One region of the Streptomyces sp. NPDC003027 genome, then DNA from elsewhere that is predicted to be linked to it. Evidence: riboswitches for the same ligand, from Rfam matches in the RefSeq annotation. Region 1 holds a riboswitch; each other region holds the start of a gene.

Region 1 (4,583 bases):
TGAAGAGGTTGGAGACCTGCGGCTCGATGCACTCGTACACGCCCGCGATCGAGGCGATCGTCGCGGTCGGAGCGATGGCGAGCAGAAGGCTGTTGCGCATGCCGACCGTGGCGATCCGCTCGCGCAGGGCGGCCCAGCGCTCGGGCCAGTTCAGCTCCACGTCGTAGTGGTCGGGGTGCAGGACGCCCCGGGCGGTGCGGGTCTTCTCCCAGGCCGGGAGGGGGCCGTTGCGCTCGGCGAGGTCGGCGGAGGCCTCGTACGCGGCGAGCATGATCCGCTCGGCGATCCGCGTCGACAGGGCGCGCGCCGCGGGCGAGTCGAAGGGCAGCTTCAGCTGGAAGAAGACGTCCTGGAGCCCCATCGCGCCCAGGCCCACCGGCCGCCAGCGGGCGTTGGAGCGCCCGGCCTGCTCGGTCGGGTAGAAGTTGATGTCCACGACCCGGTCGAGGAAGGTGACGGCCGTACGGACGGTCGCGTCGAGCCGCTCCCAGTCGATGTCACCGCCGGTCACGAAGGCGCCCAGGTTGACCGAACCGAGGTTGCACACGGCCGTCTCGCCGTCGTCCGTCACCTCCAGGATCTCCGTGCAGAGGTTGGAGGAGTGGACCGTGTGGCCCGGCTCCGCCGTCTGGTTCGCGGTCCGGTTCGAGGCGTCCTTGAAGGTCATCCAGCCGTTGCCGGTCTGGGCCAGCGTGCGCATCATCCGGCCGTACAGGTCCCGGGCCGGCATGGTCTTGCGGGCCAGGCCCCTGGACTCGGCGGCGCGGTAGGCGGCGTCGAACTCGTCGCCCCACAGGTCGACCAGTTCGGGCACGTCGGCGGGGGAGAACAGCGACCACTCGGCGTCGGCGTTCACCCGGCGCATGAACTCGTCCGGGATCCAGTGCGCCAGGTTGAGGTTGTGCGTACGCCGCTGGTCCTCACCGGTGTTGTCGCGCAGCTCCAGGAACTCCTCGATGTCCGCGTGCCACGTCTCCAGGTAGACGGCGGCCGCGCCCTTGCGCCGCCCGCCCTGGTTCACGGCGGCGACGGAGGCGTCCAGCGTCTTCAGGAACGGCACGATGCCGTTGGAGTGGCCGTTGGTGCCGCGGATCAGCGAACCGCGGGCCCGGATGCGGGAGTACGAAAGACCGATGCCGCCCGCGTGCTTCGACAGCCGCGCGACCTGGTGGTAGCGGTCGTAGATGGAGTCCAGCTCGTCCAGCGGCGAGTCCAGCAGATAGCAGGACGACATCTGCGGGTGGCGGGTGCCGGAGTTGAACAGGGTGGGGGAGGAGGGGAGGTAGTCCAGCCGGCTCATCAGCCCGTACAGCGCCGCGACCTCGTCCAGCGCGCGTACGGAATCGTCCTCGGCGAGCCCGGCCGCGACCCGCAGCATGAAGTGCTGGGGCGTCTCGATCACCTTGCGGGTGATCGGGTGCCGGAGCAGATAGCGCGAGTACAGCGTCCGCAGCCCGAAGTAGCCGAACCGGTCGTCGGCGGCCGGGTCGATCAGCGCGTCCATCCGGTCCGCGTGGGCGGTCACGAACGCGGCCGTACGGTCCGCGATCAGACCCTCCCGGTGCCCCACCGCCACCGACGCCGAGAACGCCACCGCACCCTGCCCGGCCGCCTCCTCCGCGATGGTCCGGGTCAGCAGCCGGGCCGCGAGCCGGGAGTAGGCCGGGTCCTCGGCGATCAGGCCGGCGGCCGCCTCGGTGGCCAGCTCCCGCAGCTCCGCCTCGTCCGAGGCGGCGTTGCGGCCGCGCAGCGCGGCGGCGGCGACCTTGCCCGGGTCGGTGTCGGGAAGGTCGGCGGTGAGGTCGGTCAGGGTCCGGAGCAGTAGCGTCCCGGGTCCGTCGCTCTCGATCGCCGCGGCCGGATCGGCTGGCGCGATGGTCACGTGGGGCTCTCCCTCGCTCGGCCCGGGGGGCGACGGGGAGGCGGACGGCACGCGCACCCGTACGCGGGCGCGCTCCGTGTCCACCGGCCCACTCCGCGAGGCCCGGACGACTCTGGCACCCGGAACGGACGGACCGGGCGCACTGTCGGCAGGTGTTCGGACTCGTAGGAGCGCAAAAGCACGCCAACACACCGTTGCGGGACAGTTCCGGATTTCCACCGGATTCCCCTGCGGCGACAGCGAGCATGAGCATACATGTGGGGGGCGCTCCTTGAAGCACCCCCCACATGTAGTGCCGTTGGGTGTCAGAGCTCTTCGCCGAAGCAGAGGCGTTTGTCATCGGGGGAGGGAAGCGCGGTGAGTTCGCCGGGGGTCTGACGCAGCGGGCCGCCGCCTTCCCGGGAGGGGGAGGGCGGCGGCCCGTCGGACGGCCGGTGAGGGCTCAGCAGCAGCGGAACCCCTCGCGCGGATCGGCCTCCCGCGCGTCGGTGCGGCTGCGCTCGAACTCCCGCCGGGTCATCACCTCGGCGTCCGGGTCGCAGCTTCGGGCGTGGGCGACGTACCGGTCGTAGACGGCCTCGCCGGAGAGCTCGCGCACGTACCAGCGGATCGCGCGCACCGCGCGCCGCAGGTGGCGGACCGTGTTCGCCGTGCTCATGCGGATCCGGTCCCGGTCGGCACGTCACTCCGCGGCTCGCCCGGCGCGGTCTCCTCGCGCATGCCGCCTCCGGCGCCGAGTCCGGCGGCCACCAGCTCCGCCTTCTCCTCCTTCGTGGGGAACATGCCGGCGGGCGCGACGAGCTTGGACTCGGTGTGGGGCGCCTCGGAGAGCCGGACGCCCTCCGGGTTCCTGATCGCCTTGAAGCAGACCCGGCCCGCGTCGGCGATCACCACGATGATGAGGATCGCGAACAGCGCGGACAGCACGCCGTCCACGGTGGAGTTGGTGACGACGGTGTGCATGTCGTCGATCGACTTGGCGGGCGGGAGCACCTTGTCGGCGTCGATGCCCGCCTGGTACTTGTCCCGCTGGGCGAAGAAGCCGACCCGCGGGTCCTCGGAGAAGATCTTCTGCCAGCTCGCGGTCAGGGTGACGGCGACGTCCCAGGCGAGCGGGACGCCGGTGACCCAGGCCCACTTCAGGCGGCCGGACTTGATGAGCAGCGTGGTGCAGACGGCCAGCGCCACGGCGGCGAGCAGCTGGTTGGCGATGCCGAACAGCGGGAAGAGCTGGTTGATGCCGCCCAGCGGGTCGTGCACGCCGACCCAGAGGAAGTAGCCCCAGCCGCCGACGACCACCGCGCTGGCGAACCAGACGCCCGGCTTCCAGCTGACCTGGCGGAACGGCTTGTAGACGTTGCCCAGCATGTCCTGGAGCATGAACCGGCCGACGCGGGTTCCCGCGTCCACGGTCGTCAGGATGAACAGCGCCTCGAACATGATCGCGAAGTGGTACCAGAAGGCCTTCATCGCGGTACCGCCGATGACAGCGGAGAAGATCTCCGACATGCCGAGGGCGAAGGTCGGCGCGCCGCCGGTACGCGAGAGCAGGCTCGCCTCCTCGACGTCCTTGGCCGCCTGGGCCAGTGCCTCGGGGGTGATCGTGAAGCCCAGGTTCGCGACGGCCTCGGAGGCGGACTGGACCGTGGTGCCGACGACTCCGGCGGGGGAGTTGATGGCGAAGTACAGACCCGGGTCGATGATGCACGCGGTGATCATCGCCATGATGGCGACGAACGACTCGGTGAGCATGGCCCCGTAGCCGATCATCCGGACCTGCGTCTCCTTCTGGATCATCTTCGGGGTGGTGCCCGAGGAGACCAGGGAGTGGAAGCCGGAGAGCGCGCCGCAGGCGATGGTGATGAAGACGAACGGGAACATCGAGCCGGCGAAGACGGGACCGTCGCCGCGCGTCGCGAAGTCCGTGACGGCGTCCATCTTCATGGTCGGCAGGGCGATGACCACGCCGAGCGCGAGGAACACGATGGTGCCGACCTTCATGAAGGTCGACAGGTAGTCGCGCGGCGCGAGCAGCATCCAGACCGGGAGCACGGAGGCCAGGAAGCCGTACACGATCATCCAGATGACCAGGGTGCCCGGTTCGAGCGTGAAGGTGTCGGCCCAGGACGACTCGGCGACCCAGCCGCCCGCGACGATGGCGAGCAGCAGCAGCGCCACGCCGATGACCGAGACCTCGGTGACCCGGCCCGGGCGCAGGACGCGCAGATAGACGCCCATCAGCAGGGCGATCGGGATCGTCATGCCGATGGAGAAGACGCCCCACGGGGAGTGGGCGAGGGCGTTGACGATGACCAGGGCCAGCACCGCGAGCAGGATGATCATGATGGCGAAGACCGCGATCAGCGCAGCCGCGCCACCGAACGGGCCGATCTCGTCACGGGCCATCTGGCCCAGCGACCGGCCGTTGCGCCGGGTGGAGAAGAACAGCGTCACCATGTCCTGGACGGCGCCGGCGAAGATGACGCCGACGATGATCCAGATGGTGCCCGGCAGATAGCCCATCTGCGCGGCCAGCACCGGGCCGACCAGCGGGCCCGCGCCGGCGACCGCCGCGAAGTGGTGTCCGAAGAGCACCCTGCGGTCGGTCGGATGGAAGTCGACACCGTTGTCGAGGCGCTCGGCGGGGGTGGCCCGTGTCTTGTCGACCTTCAGTACGCGCCGTGCGATGAACCGGGCGTAG
Region 2 (4,583 bases), on a different contig from region 1:
GGTCGAGGCCGAGCTCCTGGGCGGCGAGGGCGTCCTTGGACTCGGCGGCGCCGATGAAGCCGACCGGTATGCCGAGGACGGCCGCGGGGCGGGGGGCGCCCTTGGCGATCATCTCCAGGAGGTGGAAGAGGGCGGTGGGGGCGTTGCCGATGGCGACGACGGAGCCTTCGAGGCGGTCGCGCCAGAGTTCGAGGGCGGCGGCGCTGCGGGTGGTGCCGAGCTCGGCGGCGAGCGCGGGCACGGAGGGGTCGGAGAGGGTGCAGATCACCTCGTTGTCGGCGGGCAGCCGCTTACGGGTCACGCCGCTGGCGACCATCTGCGCGTCGCAGAGGATCGGTGCCCCGGCGCGCAGGGCGGCGCGGGCGCGGGAGACGACCTGCGGCGAGTAGGCGATATCGCGTACGAGGTCGGTCATGCCGCAGGCGTGGATCATGCGGACCGCGACCTGGGCGACATCGGCGGGCAGACCCGCGAGGTCCGCCTCGGCGCGGATCGTGGCAAAGGACTGGCGGTAGATCTCCGCGCCGTCCTTCTCGTAGGCGAACATCGTGTCGTTCTCGCTCATCTCGTTGTGCGGGCGGTGGTGCGGGCCGTTGCGACTGCTTCGGTGAGGCGTGTACGGGGCGTGGGGACGCCGTCGACCAGGTAGGCGCCCTCGGCGGTCGCGACGACGTCCACCCAGGTGCCGTGGGGGCCCTGGGGGTGGCCGCAGCGGCGGGCGCACCCGGAGAAGTGGACGGGGAGGCCGCGGGAGCGCCCGGGTACGGCGTCGGCGCGGACGTCGGCCAGGGACTTGGCGCAGCCGGGGCGTCCGGTGCAGGCGCCCACCCCGGCCCAGGGGGAGTCGGGGTCCGTGATCAGCCCGTACGCGTCGAGCTCGCGCAGCCGCCGCGCTGCGGCCGGCCGGTCCGGGAAGCCGGTGACGACGGCGCCGCGCCAGGGGGTGAGCCGTACCTCTCCGCCGGTGGCGGCCAGGGCCCGCAGCTGTTCGGCCGTCAGCCGGCCGAGGGGCGCGAGGACGGAGACGGCGCTCTCGCCGAGCACTCCGGGGGCGGGGGGTTCCCCGTGCGGGAGTTCTGGTGCCGGTACGGGTTCCGCCGCGATCCCGGCCCGGGCGAGCGCCCCCGCCAGGTCCGGCTCGTGCCCCTCGGGCAGCTCACGGACCCGCCAGGCGCCGTTCCCCGCGGCTCGGGCGGCGGCCAGGAAGGCCTCCGCGGCGGTGAGCGCGGCGCCGGGCGCGTCCGCGGCGCCCAGCTGGAAGACCTGGTCGCCGACCCGGAGCCGTACCGTCGGCCCTTCTGCGATCAAGGTCACATCTCCGCCGAGCCCGGCCACATCCCCGCGCCCGTCGTCCAGGACGAAGAGGAAACGGCCAGAAAGGGCTGCCGTCCCTTCCCGGGCGCACAGCAGCGCGTCGAGTTCGCGGGCCCACAACTGCACGTCACCGCAGCCGAGTCCGTCCAACCCGGCCGCCGGTGAGGCCACCACGTTCCGGACGCGTTCATGGGTCGGGGACGGCAGCAGACCGGCTGGTGCCAGCAGCTCCGCCAGCTCCGCGCCGCAGCTCTCTCCGAGGCCCCGCAGCTCCACGTTTCCCCGGGAGGTGACACTGACCCGTCCGTCGCCCAGAACCTCTGCCGCGGTGGCCAGAACCTCGACCTGACGTGTCGTCAACAAGCCTGCGGGCACGCGCAGTCGGGCCAGGCGGCCGTCGTCGGCGGGGTGCAGCCGTAGCGCCCCGGGGCAGGCGTCGCCACGGTCCCGTATGACGGATTCGCCCGGGTTGGGCGGGGTGGGTGGGGTGGGCGGCATGGCGGCGAGCATACCCACGGGAATCCTCGCGACCACCGGCTGTGATCCGGCCAACCCCCCAGCCCGGCGGGGGCAGGATCTACTATGCACAACGGCATGGGGTCCCAGGGCCCCGGGGAGGAAGCCCGGTGAGAATCCGGCGCGGTCCCGCCACTGTGAGCCAGGTCGCACCAGCGTCCCGGTGAGTCAGGAACTCCCGCCGTCCACACGACCACCCGGGGCGCGGACAACCCCGAGGAAGGCCTGCGCTCGCATGCGAATTCTGTTGCTGTCGCACTCCGACACCGACCTGCTCAGCGCCCGCGCGGCCGGCGGCCCGGTGGCGTACCGGTTCGCCAACCCCTCGCGCCTCGCGCTCGACGACCTCCCCGGTCTCCTGGACGGTGCGGACCTCGTCGTCGTACGCCTCCTCGGCGGCCTGCGGGCCTGGGAGGACGGGCTCCAGACGCTGCGCGCCGCCGGCAAGCCGCTGGTCGTGCTCTCCGGCGAACAGGCCCCGGACGCGCAGCTCATGGAGACCTCCACGGTCCCGATCGGCGTCGCCACCGAGGCTCACGCCTATCTCGCGCACGGCGGGCCCGGCAACCTGGAGCAGCTCGCCCGGTTCCTCGCCGACACCGTGCTGCTCACCGGCCACGGCTTCGAGGCCCCGGCCCCGGCCCCCACCTGGGGTCCGCTGGAGCGCACCCCCCGGAGGACCGACGGCCCGACCGTCGCGGTGCTCTACTACCGCGCCCACCACATGAGCGGGAACACCGCCTTCGTCGGCACCCTCTGCGACGCCGTCGAGGACGCCGGAGCCCAGGCCCTGCCGCTCTACGTGGCCTCCCTGCGCGCCCCCGAACCCGAACTGCTGGCGCGGCTGCGCGGCGTCGACGCGATCGTCACCACCGTCCTGGCCGCCGGCGGCACCAAGCCCGCCGAGGCCCAGGCCGGCGGCGACGAGGAGGCGTGGGACGCGGGCGCGCTCGCCGCCCTCGACGTACCGATCCTGCAGGCGCTCTGCCTCACCGGTTCACGTACGGCCTGGGAGGAGAACGACGAGGGTCTCTCCCCGCTCGACGCCGCCAGCCAGGTCGCCGTCCCCGAGTTCGACGGCCGGCTCATCACCGTCCCGTTCTCCTTCAAGGAGATCGACGAGGACGGGCTCCCGGCCTACGTCGCCGACGCCGAGCGCGCGGCCCGCGTCGCCGGGATCGCCGTCCGCCACGCCCGCCTGCGGCACATCCCGAACGCCGAGAAGCGTCTGGCCCTGGTCCTCTCCGCGTACCCGACGAAGCACTCCCGGATCGGAAACGCCGTCGGCCTCGACACCCCCGCCTCCGCCGTGGCGCTGCTGCGCCGGCTGCGGGAGGAGGGCTACGACTTCGGGCCCGAGGACGAGATCCCCGGCCTGGTCTCCGGCGACGGCGACGAGCTGATCTACGCGCTCATCGAGGCCGGCGGCCACGACCAGGACTGGCTCACCGAGGAGCAGCTGGCCCGCAACCCCGTCCGTATCCCGGCCGCCGACTACAAGCGCTGGTACGCGACGCTGCCGGAGGAGCTCCGCGAGCAGGTCGAGGAGCACTGGGGGCCGCCGCCGGGCGAGATGTTCCTGGACCGTTCCCGCAACCCCGAGGGTGACATCGTCCTCGCGGCGCTGCGCCGCGGGAACCTGCTGATCCTCATCCAGCCGCCGCGCGGCTTCGGCGAGAACCCGATCGCGATCTACCACGACCCCGATCTTCCGCCGTCCCACCACTATCTGGCCGCCTACCGCTGGATCGCGGCCTCCCGGGCCGACGGCGGTTTCGGGGCGGACGCCATGGTCCACCTCGGCAAGCACGGCAATCTGGAGTGGCTGCCCGGCAAGAACGCCGGTCTGTCCGCCGCCTGCGGCCCGGACGCGGCGCTCGGCGATCTGCCGCTCGTCTACCCGTTCCTGGTCAACGACCCGGGCGAGGGCACCCAGGCCAAGCGGCGCGTCCACGCGACGCTCGTCGACCACCTGGTGCCGCCGATGGCCCGCGCCGACTCCTACGGCGACATCGCGCGCCTGGAGCAGCTCCTCGACGAGTACGCGCAGATCTCCTCCATGGACCCGTCGAAGCTGCCGGCGATCCGCGCCCAGATCTGGACGCTGATCCAGGCCGCCAAGCTCGACCACGACCTGGGGCTGGAGGACCGGCCCGACGACGACGGCTTCGACGACTTCCTGCTGCATGTCGACGGCTGGCTCTGCGAGGTCAAGGACGCGCAGATCAGGGACGGTCTGCATGTGCTCGGCGGGGCGCCGGAGGGCGAGGCGCGGGTCAACCTCGTCCTGTCGATCCTGCGCGCCCGGCAGATCTGGGGCGGCACGCAGGCGCTGCCGGGCCTCCGCGAGGCCCTGGGCCTCGACGAGTCGGCGGCGACGCTGCGGACCGCCGACGAGGCGGAGGCGAAGGCGCGCGAGCTGGTCGAGGCGATGGAGGCCGCGGGCTGGTCCGTGGACGCCGTCCCGGCGGTCGCCGACGCGTACGGCCCCGATGTCGTGGCCGTCCTGCGCTTCGCGTGCGAGCAGGTGGTGCCGCGGCTCGCCGGGACGACCGACGAACTCACCCACGCCGTCCACGCGTTGAACGGCGGCTTCGTGCCGGCGGGTCCCTCGGGTTCCCCGCTGCGCGGCCTGGTCAACGTCCTGCCGACCGGCCGCAACTTCTACTCCGTCGACCCCAAGGCCGTGCCGTCCCGCCTCGCCTGGGAGACCGGCCAGGCGCTCGCCGACTCCCTCCTGGAGCGCTACCGCG
Region 3 (4,583 bases), on a different contig from region 1:
ACCGAGAGGGGATCGGCGTCGACCTGCGCTGCCAAATGCTCCACCGCATCCCGTACCGCCTTGGGATGCGAGGTGAGATAGAACAACGCGAGATTCGCCCATCCCGGCTCCAGGCGGAACTGCGCCCGCAGGGCGTCCCAGTCCACGCGCCCGTCGATCGTGGTGACCGGCCGCTCCCGCGGTGTGTGCACGCCTGCCGCGCCGGAGCTCGGCACGAGGGTGACCGCGACCGCTCCCGCGGACCGCGCCAGCAGATCGCGCCGACTGGTCATCGACATCCAGCACCCCTTTGCACGCGACCGGCGGAGCGACGGCGGAACGCCTGTCCGGTGCCCTTCTCGTGACGAGGTTACGCAAACTGGCCACGGGCGCCGACATCGCCATGACCCGAACGGCCCCGGCGGAGGTGTCGTACAGCCGTAGGTCCCCGAGGTGCGTGGGGCGCGAAGGGGTCCGTCCCGGGGACGGGCGGGGCGGACCCGGCGGCAGCGAGGCCGATCGGGATCTCAAGCACTGACGGCCCGGATGTGCCGACCGACGCGACCTTCGGCGCCGCAAGGTCGATACTGCCCACACACGGATCGCCCAGACCGACGAGCGCACACCCCATCCGACCTGGTGACGCAGGTCGGACACCTGCCTGCCGGCCTACCAGGAGGTACCGATGAGAATGCTGATCAACGTCCCGGAGACCGTGGTCGCCGACGCGCTGCGCGGCATGGCCGCCGCTCATCCCGAGCTCACCGTGGATGTCGAGAACCGTGTCGTGCTGCGGCGGGACGCGCCCGTCGCCGGGAAGGTGGCGCTGGTGTCCGGGGGCGGGTCCGGGCACGAGCCGTTGCACGCAGGGTTCGTGGGGCGGGGCATGCTCGCCGCGGCGTGCCCCGGCGAGGTGTTCACCTCGCCCGTGCCGGATCAGATGGTGCGGGCGGCCGCCGCGGTGGACAGCGGGGCCGGTGTGCTGTTCGTCGTCAAGAACTACACCGGGGACGTGCTCAACTTCGAGATGGCGGCCGAGCTCGCCGAGGACGAGGGCGTCCAGGTCGCCAAGGTCCTGGTCGACGACGACGTGGCCGTGACGGACAGCCTCCACACCGCCGGGCGGCGAGGGACGGGGGCCACGCTCTTCGTGGAGAAGATCGCGGGGGCCGCCGCCGAGGAGGGCGCCCCGCTGGAGCGAGTGGAGGCGATCGCCCGGCGGGTGAACGAGCGGTCGCGGTCCTTCGGCGTCGCGCTGAGCGCCTGCAGCACGCCCGCCAAGGGCAGTCCCACCTTCGACCTGCCCGAGGGCGAGCTGGAGTTGGGGATCGGGATCCACGGCGAGCCGGGGCGCGAGCGGCGCGCGATGATGACCTCGCGGGAGATCGCGGACTTCGCCGTCGATGCCGTACTGGACGACCTGCGGCCGTCCGGCCCGGTCCTGGCGCTGGTCAACGGCATGGGCGCCACCCCGCTGCTCGAACTGTACGGGTTCAACGCCGAGGTGCAGCGCGTGCTGAAGGAGCGCGGGATCCCGGTCGCCCGCACCCTGGTCGGGAACTATGTGACCTCCCTCGACATGGCCGGCTGTTCGGTCACGCTCTGTGAGGCCGATGAGGAACTGCTACGCCTGTGGGACGCGCCCGTGCAGACGCCCGCCCTCCGCTGGGGCCGGTGAGAAGGAGAGTGACCGAAGTGACCGAGACGAACGAGCCGGGCCAGTTCGACGCCGCGTTCTTCCAGCGCTGGCTGAGCGTCGCCGCTTCCGCCGTCGACCGTGAGGCCGACCGTCTCACCGAGCTCGACTCGGCGATCGGCGACGCCGACCACGGCTCCAATCTGAAGCGGGGGTTCGCCGCCGTGACGGACGTCCTGGCGAAGGAGCCGCCCCCCACCCCGGGGGCCGTACTCACCACCGCAGGACGGCAGTTGATCTCCACCGTCGGGGGTGCCTCCGGTCCGCTGTACGGGACGCTCCTGCGCCGCACCGGCAAGGCGCTCGGCGACGCCGGGACCGTGACCCGCGAGGCGTTCGCCGACGCGCTGGCCACCGGGGTCGCCGCCGTCGCCCAGCTCGGCGGGGCCCAGGTCGGCGACAAGACGATGCTGGACGCGCTCGTCCCGGCGGCCGAGGCGCTGCGCGAGTCCTTCGCGGCGGCCCGGACGGCGGCCGAGGAGGGCGCGCTGGCGACCGTACCGCTCCAGGCCCGCAAGGGCAGGGCCAGCTATCTGGGCGAACGGTCGATCGGGCACCAGGACCCCGGGGCCACCTCGTCCGCGCTGCTGATCGCCGCCCTCGCGGAGGTGGCCGGATGAGCGGGCGGGTCGGCATCGTTCTCGTCTCGCACAGCGCCGCCGTCGCCGCGGCCGTGGCCGAACTCGCCCAGGGCCTCTCGGGCGGCGGCCCCACCGCACCGATCCGGCCCGCCGGCGGCACCCCGGACGGCGGACTCGGCACCAGCTCCGACCTGATCGCCGAGGCGGCGAGGGCGGTCGACCGGGGCGCCGGTGTGGCCCTCCTCGTCGATCTGGGCAGCGCCGTGCTGACCGTCAAGGCGCTCCTCGCCGAGGGCGACGAGCTGCCCGAGGGGGCGCGGCTCGTGGACGCGCCCTTCGTCGAGGGCGCGATCGCCGCCCTCGTCACGGCGACGGCGGGCGGGGACCTGGACGCCGTGGAGGCCGCGGCCGCGGAGGCGTACACGTACCGGAAGGGGTGAGCGGGCGGGAGGCGGGCACCCGTCACGGGCCGTACCGGGAGCCGACCGTGTTGTGATGTACCTGGTCAACGCACTAGTGTCGCAGGGCCTTGGTGTACGGGAAACCGGTGCAGTACCGGTGCGGCCCTCGCCACTGTGATCGGGAGGTCCGGCTCCACCCCCTTGGGGACAACCCCCAGGGGAGCCACTGCACCGCCGCGGGAGACCGTCGTGGTGTGGGAAGGCGGAGTCCGGGCGGCATGACCGTCAGCCAGGAGACCGGCCAAGGTGCGTTGTCCATCCACGAGGTGCTGGAGAGGGTCTCCCAACCATGCATATCGCCGAGGGCTATCTGCCCCCTGTGCACGCGGCCGCCTGGGCCGTCGCGTCCGCCCCGTTCGTCGTCCACGGTGTCCGTGCCCTGACCCGTGAGGTCAAGGCCCATCCCGAATCCACTCTGCTGCTGGGCGCCTCGGGCGCCTTCACCTTCGTCCTGTCCGCGCTCAAGATTCCGTCGGTGACGGGCAGTTGCTCCCACCCCACCGGAACGGGCCTCGGGGCGATCCTGTTCCGGCCGCCCGTGATGGCGGTCCTCGGCACGATCACGCTGCTCTTCCAGGCGCTGCTCCTGGCGCACGGCGGGCTCACCACCCTCGGCGCCAACGTCTTCTCGATGGCCGTCGTCGGCCCGTGGGCGGGGTACGGGGCGTACCGGCTGCTGCGCCGCTTCGACGTGCCGCTGATGGTGAGCGTGTTCTTCGGCGCGTTCGTCGCCGACCTGTCCACCTACTGCGTCACCAGCGTGCAGCTGGCGGTCGCGTTCCCCGACCCCGGCAGCGGTGTGCTCGGCGCGCTGGCGAAGTTCGGCGGGATCTTCGCCGTCACGCAGCTGCCGCTCGCGGTGAGCGAGGGTCTGCTGACGGTGCTCGTGATGCGTCTGCTGACGCAGTCGAGCAAGGGGGATCTGACCCGGCTCGGGGTGCTGCTTCCCGGTGCCCGGAAGAGCGAGACCACGGAGGCGGTGGCCCGATGAGCCGGATGAGCAGGAACACGAAGATCAACGCCCTGCTGCTGCTCGCCGTCGCCGCGCTGGCGGTGCTGCCGCTGGTCCTGGGGCTCGGCGACCACAAGGAGGAGCCGTTCGCGGGGGCCGACGCCGAGGCGGAGGCCGCGATCACGGAGATCCGGCCCGACTACGAGCCGTGGTTCAGCCCGCTGTACGAGCCTCCGTCCGGCGAGGTCGAGTCGGCACTGTTCGCGCTCCAGGCGGCCATCGGCGCCGGTGTCCTCGCGTACTACTTCGGTCTGCGGCGCGGACGTCGCCAGGGCGAGGAGCGCGCACTGGCCGCGGCGGCCGCACCGGTCGCCACGGACGCCCCGAAGGTGACGCGCGCCGCCACGGGCGACGAGTAACCGCCGATGCTGCCGATCGACGCGGCGGCGCACAGCAGTCGCTGGCGCCGCCGTCACCCGTGCGAGAAGGCCGCGCTGGGCTTCGGCCTGACGCTGTGCGCGGTCTGTCTGCCGCCCTGGCCGGGCGCCGTTCTGGTCGCGGCGGCCACCCTCGCGGTGCTGCTCGGTCCCGCCGGAGTGCCCGGACGTCAGCTGTGGCGGGCGTTCCGGATCCCGCTGGGCTTCTGTGTGACGGGGGCGGTGCCGCTGCTGTTCGAGGTGGGAGGGGCGCGCGGCTTCGTCGCCCTGGCGCCGGACGGTCCGTCGCACGCGGGTGAACTGCTGCTGCGCACATCGGCCGCGTCGCTGGGGGTGCTGCTGTTCGCGTTCACCACACCCGTCTCGGACGTGCTGCCCCGGCTCGTACGGGCGGGGGTGCCGGGTCCGGTCGTGGACGTCGCGCTCGTGATGTACCGGATCAGTTTTCTCCTGCTCGACTCCATGGCCAGGATCCGG

The links. A riboswitch is a leader RNA that binds a small molecule or an ion and turns the genes downstream of it on or off. The one in region 1 is predicted to bind cobalamin.
Region 2: another riboswitch for cobalamin. It lies ahead of cobN (cobaltochelatase subunit CobN); the one in region 1 lies ahead of ACWDX6_RS17845 (ribonucleoside-diphosphate reductase subunit alpha).
Region 3: another riboswitch for cobalamin. It lies ahead of ACWDX6_RS25855 (energy-coupling factor ABC transporter permease); the one in region 1 lies ahead of ACWDX6_RS17845 (ribonucleoside-diphosphate reductase subunit alpha).

What each region holds. Positions count from the first base shown of each region.
Region 1 is NZ_JBSFTU010000022.1:77,414-81,996, forward strand. It holds gene ACWDX6_RS17845 (ribonucleoside-diphosphate reductase subunit alpha) at 1-1,882, opposite strand, end outside; cobalamin riboswitch at 2,013-2,135, opposite strand; gene ACWDX6_RS17850 (YbdD/YjiX family protein) at 2,325-2,540, opposite strand; gene ACWDX6_RS17855 (carbon starvation CstA family protein) at 2,537-4,583, opposite strand, start outside.
Region 2 is NZ_JBSFTU010000006.1:152,104-156,686, forward strand. It holds gene ACWDX6_RS07440 (precorrin-8X methylmutase) at 1-547, opposite strand, end outside; gene ACWDX6_RS07445 (cobalamin biosynthesis protein CobG) at 562-1,824, opposite strand; cobalamin riboswitch at 1,890-2,027, shown strand; gene cobN (cobaltochelatase subunit CobN) at 2,066-4,583, shown strand, end outside.
Region 3 is NZ_JBSFTU010000045.1:27,157-31,739, forward strand. It holds gene ACWDX6_RS25835 (aminotransferase class V-fold PLP-dependent enzyme) at 1-278, opposite strand, end outside; gene dhaK (dihydroxyacetone kinase subunit DhaK) at 665-1,657, shown strand; gene dhaL (dihydroxyacetone kinase subunit DhaL) at 1,666-2,295, shown strand; gene ACWDX6_RS25850 (PTS-dependent dihydroxyacetone kinase phosphotransferase subunit DhaM) at 2,292-2,696, shown strand; cobalamin riboswitch at 2,770-2,977, shown strand; gene ACWDX6_RS25855 (energy-coupling factor ABC transporter permease) at 3,007-3,708, shown strand; gene ACWDX6_RS25860 (energy-coupling factor ABC transporter substrate-binding protein) at 3,714-4,088, shown strand; gene cbiQ (cobalt ECF transporter T component CbiQ) at 4,095-4,583, shown strand, end outside.